DNA from 2 places in the Frateuria sp. GZRR35 genome. Region 2 is predicted to be linked to the other one. Evidence: predicted binding sites of a transcription regulator. Region 2 holds the regulator's gene; the other holds the start of a gene.
The links. Region 2 encodes sigma-54, which starts transcription at its own class of promoters, with help from an activator protein. Its sites were predicted from a motif close to TGGCACGNGCNTTGC; they were not measured.

Region 1 (5,455 bases), on a different contig from region 2:
GGTCGACACCGCCGACGGCAGCCAGCTCGACACCGAAGTCGTCGGTTTCGCCGATGAACGTCTGCTGCTGATGCCCGTCGGCGAAATGCACGGCGTGCTGCCCAACGCGCGCGTGCGCCCGCTCGCCCACGCCGGCGGCCTGCCGGTCGGCGCGGGCCTGCTGGGCCGCGTGATCGGCGCCGACGGCGTGCCGCTCGATGGCGAAGGCCCGCTCGACACCGGCGAACATGCCGCGCTCAAGGCCGAACCGATCAACCCGATGGCACGCAAGCCGATCGACACCCCGCTGGACACCGGCGTGCGCGCGATCAACGCGCTGCTCACCGTCGGCCGCGGCCAGCGCTTAGGGTTGTTCGCCGGCTCCGGCGTCGGCAAGTCCACGCTGCTGGGCATGATGACCAAGTACACCGACGCCGACGTCGTCGTGGTGGCCCTGATCGGCGAGCGCGGCCGCGAGGTGAAGGAATTCGTCGAGCACACCCTTGGTGTGGAAGGCCGCCGCCGCGCGGTGATCGTCGCCGCACCGGCCGATGCGCCGCCGCTCAAGCGCCTGCGCGGTGCGCAGTACGCCACCGCCATCGCCGAATGGTTCCGCGACCGCGGCCAGCGCGTGCTGCTGCTGATGGACTCGCTCACCCGCTACGCCCAGGCCCAGCGCGAGATCGCGCTGGCCATCGGCGAGCCGCCGGCCACCAAGGGCTATCCGCCGTCCGTGTTCGCCATGCTGCCGGCACTGGTCGAGCGCGCCGGCAACGATGCCGAGGGCCGCGGCTCGATCACTGCCTTCTACACCGTACTGACCGAGGGCGACGACTACCGCCACGACCCGATCGCCGACGCCGCGCGCGCGATCCTGGACGGCCACATCGTGCTCTCGCGCGACCTGGCCGAAGCCGGCCACTACCCGGCGATCGACATCGAAGCCTCGATCAGCCGCGTCATGCCGGCGGTCACCGCGCGCGAGCACCAGCGCGCCGCGCAACGTTTCCGCCAGGTCTACTCGTCCTACCGCCAGCAGCGCGACCTGATCGCGGTGGGCGCCTACCAGAAGGGCTCGGATCCGCAGGTCGACCAGGCCATCGTGATGTGGCCCAGGCTGCGCGGGTTCCTGCAGCAGGAAGTGGATGAGCCGATGAACCTCGCCGACGGCATCGCCGCCCTGAACGCCCTCGCCGCCGAGGCCACCGCGTGAGCAAGCGCGCCAATCGCCTGCAGCCGGCCGCTGACCAGGCCAAACAGCGCAGCGAAGATGCCGTGCTCAAGCTGGCCGAACAGCAGCAGCGGCTGGCCAAGGCCGAGCGCCAGCTCATGGAGCTGCGTGGCTACCGCCAGGAATACGCCACCCCTGCCGGTGTCGGTGGTTTGACGGCCACCGCGCTGATGAACCGCCAGCAATTCGTCGAGCGCATCGACCGGGCGATCGACCAGCAGGTGCTGGAGATCGAACGCCAGCGCCGCCTGCTCGATCAGGTCCGCGGCCTGTGGCGCGACGCGCACGCCCGCGAAGCCGCGCTGGACAACGTGATCGACCGCTACCGCGAGCAGGACCGCAAGGCCGAGGAGCGGCGTGAGCAGAACGACATCGACGAGCGCATGCAACACCGCCGCCCCGCACGCTAGGGCTTGGCGCGAAGTTTGCTGGCGTCTATCGACAGCACGCTGTTTGAAGCCTTGAGAGGAAGTGCCCATGAGCGCGACCACCGCCGCCGTGAACCCCGTCCAGCCGACCCCGCCGCCGGCCCGAACCGCCGCCAGTCCTGCTTCCCAGGCGGACGAGAGCCGCTTCGACCGCCACCTGGATGCCGCCCGCCAGCAGCACGGGCAGGCGCAGGACAAGCCGTCGCAGGACGACGCCCAGCACGAGGCGGCGACGGCAAAGTCGCCGGCAAAAGCCGAAACGCAGAAGCCGGCCGAAGCACCCGCGAAGGACGAGGGCAACCCGGACGCTGCCGCACTGGCCGCCGCCATGCTCGCGCTGATCGGGCAGGCCGCACCGGCCAAGCCGCTGACTGCGGCCGGCATGGTGGCCCATGCGGCGAACAAGTCGGTGACCGCCGGCACCGACGTGAAAACACCGGCCGCGATGGTGTTGCTCGCCAACACCGCGGCCACCGCGGCGGCGGCCAAGCCCTCGATCAACGTCGATGCCAAAGCGCTGGCGCCGATGATCGCCAAGCCCGCCGAGCAAAAAGACGCCCCGATCGACCTGGCGCAGCTCGGCAGCCTGTCCGCCAACCCGATGCCGGCCCCCGAGGCCGCCACGACCGTCGCCCCGGCGCACAGCCTCAGTGTCGCCAGCCCGGCCGGCACACCGGCGTTCGCGCAGGAGTTGGGCCAGCACGTGGTCTGGCTGGGCCTGCAGGACGTCAAGCAGGCGCGCATCCGCCTGCATCCGGAGGACCTGGGGGCGGTCGACGTCAAGGTCAGCATGAACCACGACCGCGTCGACGTGAGCTTCGCCGTGCAGCATCCGGCGGCCGTGCACGCTGTCCAGCAGACGCTGCCACAGCTTGACGCGTTGCTGGCCCAGCACGGCCTGGCGCTCGGCCAGGCGGACGTGGGACAGCGCCAGCAGCAGGGTGAAGGCGGGCGCGGCGGCGAGGCGAGCGGGACGATCGGAGAGATTGAGGCCGAGCCGGCCGTAATGGCGAGCACGCCGGTCGCGGCGCTCGGGATGCTCGATACGTTTGCCTGAGGGCTCACCCCCTCGACTCCGCTTGGACTACGTCCACGGTGAACGGGGCTGAGATCCGTTCGCGCTGAGTGCAGGCGCCGAAGCGTGCTCGTCGCACGCCGGCATGCATGCACCGCCGTGTGAGTCCGGTATCCCGCCCAAAAGCGCCCCCATCCGCCTGTCGGCACCTTCCCCCGCCTTCGCGGGGGAAGGACTCGGGCACGGGCGCCGCGATTTCGATCCTTCCCTTCCCCGTGTTCGCGGGGGAAGGACTCGGGCACGGGCGCTGCGACTTCGATCCTTCCCCTCCCCCCGCGTTCGCGGAGGAGGGTCTGGGCGCGGGCGCCGCGATTTCGATCCTTCCCCCGTTCACGGGGGAAGGTGCCCGAAGGGCGGATGGGGGAGGCCTTGCGAAAAGCCGCCCATCCGCCATCCGCCCCTTCACGCCCTCGCCGTGATCGCGACGCGCCTCTCGTCGCACGCCTGACGCTCATGCACCACGGTGTGAGTCCGGTATCCCGCCCAAAAGCGCCCCCATCCGCCTGTCGGCACCTTCCCCCGCGTTCGCGGGGGAAGGACTCGCGCTCGGGCGGCGCGACTTCGATCCTTCCCCTCCCAACGCGTTCGCGGGGGAAGGACTCGGGCGCGGGCGCCACGATTTCGATCCTTCCCCCGTTCACGGGGGAAGGTGCCCGAAGGGCGGATGGGGGAGGCCTTGCGAAAAGCCCCCCGCCCACCATCCGCCCCTTCACGCCCCCGCCGATTTCCAGGCGCCCGCCGTGATCGCGACGCGCCCGTTCCCCGGCACGCGTCAAGAAAGCGCCACGCCCGCCGCAAACCCCGCAGGACCAACGCTTTGCGCCGTGGCACGCGGATTGCAACGAGGCCCGTGCAAGGCGGCGCCCCGGGTGCCAGCCGAAGAAAAACGACAACCGAGGTTGAGGCATGGCAAGTACGGAACAGGAAGCGGTGGCGCCGGCGAAGAAGAAGCGCTCGCCGCTGGTGATCGGCCTGGTAGTGGCGCTGCTGGCGGTGTCCGGCGCATGCGCCTATCTGTTCGCCGCGCGCGGACACGACAAGCCCGCCGCCGCGGCCACCGACAAGGAAGGCGGTGTCGTCGCGCCGACCAAGACCCAACCGGAGTTCTTCCTGCCGCTGGACCCGGCCTTCGTGGTCAATTTCCGCGATGACGACGCCATGCGCTACCTGCAGGTCGGCGTCACGCTGATGTCGCACGACCAGGCTGCGCTGGACACCGTCAAGGGCGTCGACCCCGTCGTGCGCAACGCCCTGGTGATGCTGTTCAGCCGCCAGAGCTACTCCATCCTCAGCGACCCGGCCGGCAAGCAGAAGCTGCAGACCGAGGCGCTGGAGGCGGTGCGCAAGATCGTCCAGGCGCGGACCGGCAAGCCGGGCATCGACGCGTTGTACTTCACCAGCTTCGTGATGCAGTGAGGCATCGCCCATGAGCGACCTGCTTTCCCAGGACGAAATCGACGCGCTGCTGGATGGCGTCACCGGCGGCAGCGTCGCCACCGGCGAGGACGAGCCGCCGCCGACCGAGGCGGTGCAGGCCTACGACTTCACCCAGCAGGACCGCATCGTGCGCGGCCGCCTGCCGACGCTGGAGATGGTCAACGACCGCTTCGCGCGTTTCTTCCGCCTGGGCGTGTTCAACGTCCTGCGCAAGAGCTGCGAGGTGTCGGTGCTGGGCGTGAAGATGGTCAAGTTCGCCGAGTACGTGCACAGCCTGGCGGTGCCGAGCAACCTCAACCTGGTGCGCATCAAGCCGCTGCGCGGCACCGCGCTGGTGGTGTTCGAGCCGCGGCTGGTGTTCACGGTGATCGACAACTTCTTCGGCGGCGACGGTCGCTTCCACGCGCGCATCGAGGGCCGCGATTTCAGCGCGATCGAAAACCGCGTGATCCAGATCATGCTCACCGAACTGTTCGGCGCCATGAGCGAGGCGTGGAATCCGGTGCTGCCGCTGGAGTTCGAGTACATCAACTCCGAGATCAACCCGCAGTTCGCCAACATCGTCAGCCCGACCGAGACGGTAGTGATCTCGCGCTTCCATGTCGAGCTCGACGGCGGCGGCGGCGAGATCCACCTGACGCTCCCTTACGCGATGGTCGAGCCGATCCGCACGCTGCTCGACGCCGGCGTGCAGAGCGACCTGGCCGACCGCGACGACCGCTTCACCGAGCACCTGCACGAGGAAGTGCTCGACGCCGAGGTGGAGCTGAGCTCGTTGCTGCTTGAGGCGCAACTGTCGATCGGCGAGTTCCTGCAGCTGCGCCCGGGCGACGTGATCCCGGTGACGCTGCCCGAGCTGTGCACCGTCTTCGCTGAAGACGTGCCGGTGTTCCGCGGTCGCTACGGCCAGGCCAACGGCCAGACGGCGATCCAGTTCCAGTCCCATGTCGGCCGCCGCGAACGGCGCGCGTCCGGCGAGTTCACAGAGAAGAAAAGCGCATGACTGCCAACGACGCCGCGGTCGCCGACCGCATCGAATCCGACGCCCTGAACGGTTTTGCCGTCGAGGGTGGCGATGTCAACCTGGACATGATCCTGGACGTGCCGGTGACGGTCGCCATGGAGGTCGGTCGCACCCGCATCAGCATCCGCAACCTGCTGCAGCTCAACCAGGGTTCGGTGGTGGAGCTGGACCGCGCCGCCGGCGAGCCGCTGGACGTGTTCGTCAACGGCACCCTGGTCGCGCACGGCGAGGTGGTGGTGATCAACGAGAAGTTCGGCATCCGCCTGACCGACGTGGTCAGC
Region 2 (7,098 bases):
GGTGATCAGCACGCCGATCGAGAAGACTTCAAGAAAGACGCCGTGCAGGGTGATGCGCGGCGCCAGCAGGCGGGCCAGGTGGTACTGCATCCAGGTCAGCAGCTCGTGGCCGCGCTTGGCGCTGATCCACAAGGGCGTGTGGGTTTCCTCGGCGACCTCGCGCAGGTCCGAGGGGATCGTCTGGTCCTTGGTGACGATCAGGGCCACCGGCTGGTAGGCGGCGATCTTGTGCATCGCCTCCCAGCGCTGCCGGGAATCCAGGCTGTCGAGCCAGTTGAGCTCCTCGGTACCGATGATCTGCACCTTGTTGGGGTAGATCACGTTGAGGTAGCCGACCAGCGACGGGCGGCGCGTGGCCGTGGCGCCGGGTTCGAGCACGCGTCCCTCGCCACGCATGCCCGACACCCAGCGCAGGCCCATGCGCTCGTGGACACCGTCGAAGAGTTGTCGTGCGGTCAGGCGTTCCAAGGATGTTTCTTCCGGCGGGCAACGGGACGCATTGTGCCAGTTATGCGGGGGAGGGCGCGGGTGAACGAGTGTCGCAACGGCAGTCTGATCCGCCCGCCGTGCCTGGCGTTGCGCGTTGCATCCTTCCCCCGCTCACGGGGAAGGTGCCCGCAGGGCGGATGGGGAAACCTTGCGACGGGCTGACCAGATATCGCGCAAAAGGCGCCCCCATCCGCCTGTCGGCACCATCCCCCGCGGTCGCGGGGGATGGTTCGGGTACGTGGTATCGCGCTTCGCTTCGGGCAAAAAAAGACCCGCCACCAGGCGGGTCTCTTTTGCCGGTTGCGGGACCGCTTAGCCGATCTGGCGGGCGTCCCGCGCCTCCTGCTGGTGCTTGTCGGTGACCTTGTCGCGATGGCGGCGCAACTGCGCGGCGAGCTTGTCGAACACCATGTCGATGGAGGCGTACATGTCCGCACCGCACGCCGCCGCGTGGAGGGCGGCACCCGTGGTGCTCAAGGTGGCGTCGGCGCAATGTTGCAGCTTGTCGATCGACAGCACCATGGTCAGGCCCAGGCACCTTTCGTCGAGGCGGGTCAGGCGATCGAGCCGGGATTCGGCATGCGCACGCAGGGCAGGAGTGACTTCGATCTGCTGGCCGGTGAGTTGGAACTGCATGGGGCGCCTCCTCTGTTACGGGCCGCCGTGGGGCGGCGGGTTCGCATACCGTCAATGGTGACGACATGCCGGTCTATCACTCGTATGGGATCGTTCGGGCCGGTTCCAAGTGGCGGGTTTCAGGAGAGAGGGTCAGCTGGCGCGCTGGCGCTCGCTGGAACTGGGTATGCGCAGTGCCTCGCGGTATTTGGCCACGGTGCGGCGGGCGACCTGGATGCCCTTGCGGTTGAGCTCCTCGGCCAGGGCCTGGTCGGACAGCGGCTTGCGCGTGTCCTCCGCGTCGATGAGCTTCTTGATCATGGCCTGGATGGCCGTGGCCGAGGCGCCGCCACCATCCTCGGTGGAGACGCCACTGGAAAAGAAATACTTCAGCTCGAAGGTGCCGCGCGGCGTATGGATGTACTTGCGCGTGGTGACGCGCGAGATGGTCGATTCGTGCATGCCGACCTCCTCGGCGACTTCGCGCAGGACCAGCGGATGCATCGCTTCCGGACCGTAGTCCAGGAAAGCGCTCTGCCGGCGCACGATCGCATCGGCAACTTTCATTAGCGTCTCGGCGCGCGATTCAAGGCTCTTGATCAGCCAGCGCGCTTCCTGCAGCTGGCCGCGCATCCAGCTGGCGTCCTCGCCGCGCGCCTGCGCAATCAGGCTGCAGTAGTGCTGGTTCAGGCCCAGCCTCGGCTGGCAGTCCGGATTGAGGCTCACCTTCCAGCGGCTGCCTTCCTTGTAGGCGTAGACGTCCGGCGCCACGTACTCGACCGGCGTGGCGTCGAGCGCGGCGCCGGGGCGTGGATCGAGGCTGCGGATCAGCAATGCGGCGGCCGCGACTTCTTCTTCGGTTGCGCGCAGCTTGCGTGCGAGTTTGGCGACGTCGTTGCGCGCGAGCAGTTCAAGTTCGCCGGCGACGATCTGCAGCGCGAGCTCGCGCTGCGGGGTGTCGGCCTCGAACTGTTCCAGCTGCACGCGCAGGCAATCGCGCAGGTCGACGCTGGCGATGCCGGTGGGGTCGAAGCGCTGCAACTGGCGGCGTACTGTCTCGACTTCGTCGATGGTCGCATCGAGGTCCGCCGGCAAGGCCGCGAGCACGCCCTCGATGCCTTCGACGAGATAGCCGTCGGCGTTGAGCGCGTCGATGATCACGGTGGCGATCAGGCGCTGTCGCGTGTTGAACGGCGACAGGTTCAACTGCCACAGCAAGTGCTCCTGAAGTGTCTCGGGCGCAGCGTTCTGGGGTTCGAAATCGTCGTCGCCACGGCTGCCTGAGGGGGCATTGCTGCCGAGCGAGAAATCGATGGGTGCCTCGGCGGAGGTGCCCGATTCACCCCAGTCGGCGACATCGTCGGCGTTGTGGTCGACGGTGGGCGCTTCGTCCGGGGCGGGAGAGTAGCTCTCCTCCTCGGTTTCGCCGGGCGCCGATTCTTCCTCGAACTCCAGCAGCGGGTTGCCTTCGGCGATCTGGCGCAGTTCCGCTTCCAGCTCCAGCTGCGACAGCTGCAACAGCCGGATCGCCTGCTGCAATTGCGGCGTCAGGGTGAGCTGTTGGTTGAGTCGGAACTGGAGCCCGGGTTTCATGCCAGCCGTAGCAGAGAGACGTGGGATCATCCTACCCCGGCGGGTGTGACGCGACCATAGCGATGGCAGGTGCTGGCGGGCCCTGCGTCACATCACCGCTTCAGAGCTTGAACTCGCGCCCCAGATAGACCTCGCGCACCTTTTCGTCGGCCAGGATGTGCGCCGGCGTGCCGCGGGAGAGCACCTCGCCTTCGTTCAGGATGTAGGCACGGTCGCAGATGCCCAGCGTTTCACGCACGTTGTGGTCGGTGATCAGCACGCCAATACCGCGTTCCTTCAGGTGGCGCACGATGCGCTGGATCTCGCCCACCGAAATCGGGTCGACGCCGGCGAAGGGTTCGTCCAGCAGCATGTAGCGCGGCTGCGCGGCCAGCGCGCGGGCGATCTCCACGCGGCGGCGCTCGCCGCCGGAAAGGCTGATGCCTTTCTGGCCGGCGATGTGCGCGATCTTCAGCTCGTCCATCAGGCCTTCGAGCTGTTCGTTGCGCTGGCGGGCGGTGAGGCCTTCGCGCAGTTCGAGTACGGCCAGGATGTTGTCGGCCACCGAGAGCCGGCGGAACACGGAGGCCTCCTGCGGCAGGTAGCCGATGCCCAGCCGCGCGCGCGCGTGCATGGGCAGGCCCGTGATGTCCTGGCGGTCCAGCCGGATGCTGCCGCCGTCGGCTTCGACCAGGCCCACCACCATGTAGAAGCAGGTGGTCTTGCCGGCACCGTTGGGGCCGAGCAGGCCGACGACTTCCCCCTGGCGGATCGAAAAACCGAAATCGCGCACGACCTGGCGCGAGCGGTAGCGTTTCTGCAGGCCTTCGGCAGCGAGCATCGGTCAGGGCTGCCCGCTGCTGGTGGCGGGGGCGGGCGTGCTGGTAGCGGCTGCCGGAGCCGCGGCGGAACCCGCCTTGGGCTTGGGCTTGAAGATCATGTGCACCCGGCCGTCGCCACCGCTGTCGCCGGTCATCTCGCTGGTCTGCGTGTTGTAGGTGAGGCGGTCGCCATGGGCTTCGCCGCGCCCGTGCTGGTTGATCGAGGCGTGTCCCTGCAGCACGGCGAAATCCTTGGCCACCTGGTAGTCGATGGTGGCGGCCTCGCCCTGCATCAGGTTGCCGTTGTCGTCCAGCTGCTGGAGGTGCGCCGGGCTGCCGGTGAGCACCACGCTGTCGATCTCGGCGTTGGCGTCGAAGTGCACTTTGGCCAGATCGCCGGTGGCTTTCAGCGAGCCTTGGGTAATCACCACGTTGCCCTTGAGCGTGGTGGTGCTGTTGGGCTTGCGGAAGCCGTCGAAGTGCGAGGCCTGTACATCCATCGGCTGATCGCGGTCGCTGCGCTTGGCCTGGGCCGGCGCCAGCACCAGCAGGCCCAGCAGTACCAGCGCCCAGCGGGCGCTAGCGCGCGTGCTGGCGGGGCGGGAACGTGGCGTGGACGTCATCGAGCAGCTCCAGGTGTTTGTCATTGAGGTCGGCACGCATGCCGACGCCGTGAATTCTAGTGCCGCCCTGCACCAGCTGGGCTGGCGCGGCGGTCTGCAGGCGGTTCTGCTTGGGCCAGGCGGTGACGTCGGAGGTGTCGATCGTCGTCCGCGGCGTGTCGTCGAATGCGGCACGCTCCAGGTGCACCGGGCCTTGCAGCTTGAGCAGGCTGCCGTCTTGGTTGACCCAGCCGTACAGCGAGTGCCCGAGCCAGTCGGGCACTGCCGGCTGGTTGGAGGGCAGGCGAAAATCGGGTGTGTTGATGTACAGCGACTCGTCGCCTTCGCGCCGTTCCAGCTGCGGCGCCTGGATCAGGAAGCTGGGTAGGCCGTCGGTGCCGTACTGGGTCAGCTTGAAGTCGGTCAGCGTGTAGCCCGAGCGCGGCGGGCCGACGAATGCGTTGACCTTGGGCGGCGGCCCGATCCACCACAGCATCAATTGCGCCGCGCCGGCCAGCAGCGCGACCGCGACAATGGCCGCCACGAGGCGGCGATCGCGCAACCATTCCTTCACTGCCAGCGTTCCTTTTCATTGCCGGCCTTGCCCTGGGCATGCAGGATCAGGTCGCAAACCTCCCGCGCACCGCCCTGGCCGCCAGCGCGGGCGGTGGTCCAGTGCGCTTGTTCGATCACCCACGGATGGGCGTTGGCCACGGCCACCGCGAGCCCGGCGATGCGCATGGCCGGGAGGTCCGGGAGGTCGTCGCCGACGAAGGCGACCTGCTCGGGCGCCAGCTTCAGTGCGTCGAGCAGTTCCAGCAGGCACACACGCTTGTCGCCCTGACCCTGGTAGACGTGGGTGATGCCCAGTTCCTCGGCGCGCAGCGCGACCGGATGGCTGATCCGCGCACTGATGATCGCCACCTGCACGCCATGCACCTGCAGGCGCTTCAGGCCCAGGCCGTCCTGCACGAAAAACACCTTGGTCTCGCGACCGTCCTCGCCGTAGTACAGGCGTCCGTCGGTCAGCGTGCCGTCCACGTCGAACACCGCCAGGCGGATGCCGGCAGCACGGGCGATCAGGTCGGCAGGGAGGTTGGTGAGGTAGGGCATGGGGAAATAGGCAATCGGGAATGGGGAATCGTTACAAGCGGCTCGGCGGGAAGAGGCGGCGATTCTCCATTCCCTATCTACGATTCACGTCCGTCAGACCACCCGGGCGCGCAGCAGGTCGTGGATGTTCAGCGCACCGACCACGCGCTGCTGCTCGTCCACCACCAGCAACGCGTGGATCTGGTGCTTTTCCATCAACTGCGCCGCTTCGATGGCGAGCTTGTCGGAGGTGATGGTTTTCGGACCGCGGGTCATCAACGCCTCGACGCTCGCGCCGCGCAGGTTCACGTCTTCGTCGTCCAGTGCGCGGCGCAGGTCGCCGTCGGTGAACACGCCCAGCAAGCGATGCTCGGCATCGACCACGGCGGTCATCCCCAGATGCTTGCGGGTCATTTCCATCAGCGCTTCGGTCAGGTTCGCGTCCGGCGCAACCATGGGCACGCCTTCGCCGGTATGCATGATGTCGCTGATGTGCAACAACAGTCGGCGTCCGAGGCTGCCGGCCGGGTGGGAGCGGGCGAAATCCTCGGCGGTAAAGCCGCGCGCTTCCAGTAGCGCGATCGCCAGCGCGTCGCCCATCACCAGCGCCGCGGTGGTGCTGGCGGTCGGGGCCAGGCCCAGCGGGCAGGCTTCGCTGGAGATGCTGGCGTCCAGGTGCGCGTCCGCCTGATGCGCGAGCGACGACTTCGGGTTGCCGGTGATGGCGATCAGCGGGATGCCCTGGCGCTTGATCACCGGCAGGATGAAGAGAAGTTCATCCGTCTCGCCGGAATTGGAGAGGGCCAGCACCACGTCGTCCGGCTGGATCATCCCCAGGTCGCCATGGCTGGCCTCGCCCGGGTGTACGAAGAACGACGGCGTGCCGGTGGAGGCCAGGGTGGCGGCGATCTTGCGGCCGACGTGGCCGGACTTGCCCATGCCGGTGACGACCAGGCGCCCGCGGCAGGCCAGGATCAACCCGCAGGCATGGACGAAGCTCGCGTCCACCCGCGTTTCGAGCGCGCGGATCGCGGCCGCCTCGGTGGCGATCACCGTGCGGCCGCTGCGGGCGATGGCGTCCGGGTCCAGCTTGGCGACGGGCGGGGCGATGCGTGCGTTCATGGGGTCTCGGCTGGGGCGGCGGGCGGCCTTTGGCATTTCTGTGCCACGGGAATTCCATTACCATGGCATATCCGCATTTTAACGTCATATGGCCGTGCACTGGGTTCACAAGCGCTGAATCCTCGCTCCGCGCGCCGACGATGGACCCTCCGATGGACCCTGCCCGTATCCAGGCACTGATCGAAACCGGCCTGCCCGGCGCGAATGCGCAGGTCAGCGGGGACGATGGCGTGCATTTCGAAGCCACCGTGGTGGCCAGCCAGTTCGCCGGCAAGCTGCCGCTGGCGCGCCACCGCATGGTCTACGCCACGCTGGGCGAGCTGATGGGCGGGGCGATCCATGCGCTGGCGCTCAAGACGTTGACTCCCGAGGAAGCCGCGGCGCGCCGCTGAGGCCGCGCCGGTTTCCTGCCTCCACCAAGGACATTCATGGCCAAGATCCTGATCAGCGGCGGCGAGCCGCTCCATGGCGAAGTCGCCATTTCCGGCGCCAAGAACGCCGTATTGCCGATTCTCGCCGCCTGCCTCTTGGCCGATGGTCCGGTGACCATCTCCAACGTGCCGCACCTGCACGACGTGACCACCTTCATCGAGCTGCTCGGCCGCATGGGCGTCAACCTGGTGCTCGACGACCGCATGAAGATGCACGTCGACCCGCGCACCATCGAAAGCCACGTCGCTCCGTACGACCTGGTGCGCACGATGCGTGCCTCGATCCTGGTGCTCGGCCCGCTGGTGGCGCGTTTCGGCGAGGCGGAAGTCTCGTTGCCTGGCGGTTGCGCGATC

Region 1: the regulator sigma-54 is predicted to act here: its motif matches at 3,539-3,553, upstream of ACFWZ3_RS12965 (flagellar basal body-associated FliL family protein).

Annotation. Positions count from the first base shown of each region.
Region 1 covers NZ_JBHZGL010000011.1:23,816-29,270, reverse strand. Annotated here, with positions in the region: gene fliI (flagellar protein export ATPase FliI) at 1-1,192, shown strand, start outside; gene fliJ (flagellar export protein FliJ) at 1,189-1,620, shown strand; gene ACFWZ3_RS12970 (flagellar hook-length control protein FliK) at 1,688-2,695, shown strand; gene ACFWZ3_RS12965 (flagellar basal body-associated FliL family protein) at 3,620-4,129, shown strand; gene fliM (flagellar motor switch protein FliM) at 4,140-5,153, shown strand; gene fliN (flagellar motor switch protein FliN) at 5,150-5,455, shown strand, end outside.
Region 2 covers NZ_JBHZGL010000010.1:150,334-157,431, forward strand. Annotated here, with positions in the region: gene hprK (HPr(Ser) kinase/phosphatase) at 1-468, opposite strand, end outside; gene hpf (ribosome hibernation-promoting factor, HPF/YfiA family) at 802-1,125, opposite strand; gene ACFWZ3_RS12820 (RNA polymerase factor sigma-54) at 1,258-2,697, opposite strand; gene lptB (LPS export ABC transporter ATP-binding protein) at 2,798-3,517, opposite strand; gene lptA (lipopolysaccharide transport periplasmic protein LptA) at 3,521-4,120, opposite strand; gene lptC (LPS export ABC transporter periplasmic protein LptC) at 4,077-4,679, opposite strand; gene ACFWZ3_RS12840 (KdsC family phosphatase) at 4,670-5,212, opposite strand; gene ACFWZ3_RS12845 (KpsF/GutQ family sugar-phosphate isomerase) at 5,306-6,313, opposite strand; gene ACFWZ3_RS12850 (BolA family protein) at 6,466-6,705, shown strand; gene murA (UDP-N-acetylglucosamine 1-carboxyvinyltransferase) at 6,742-7,098, shown strand, end outside.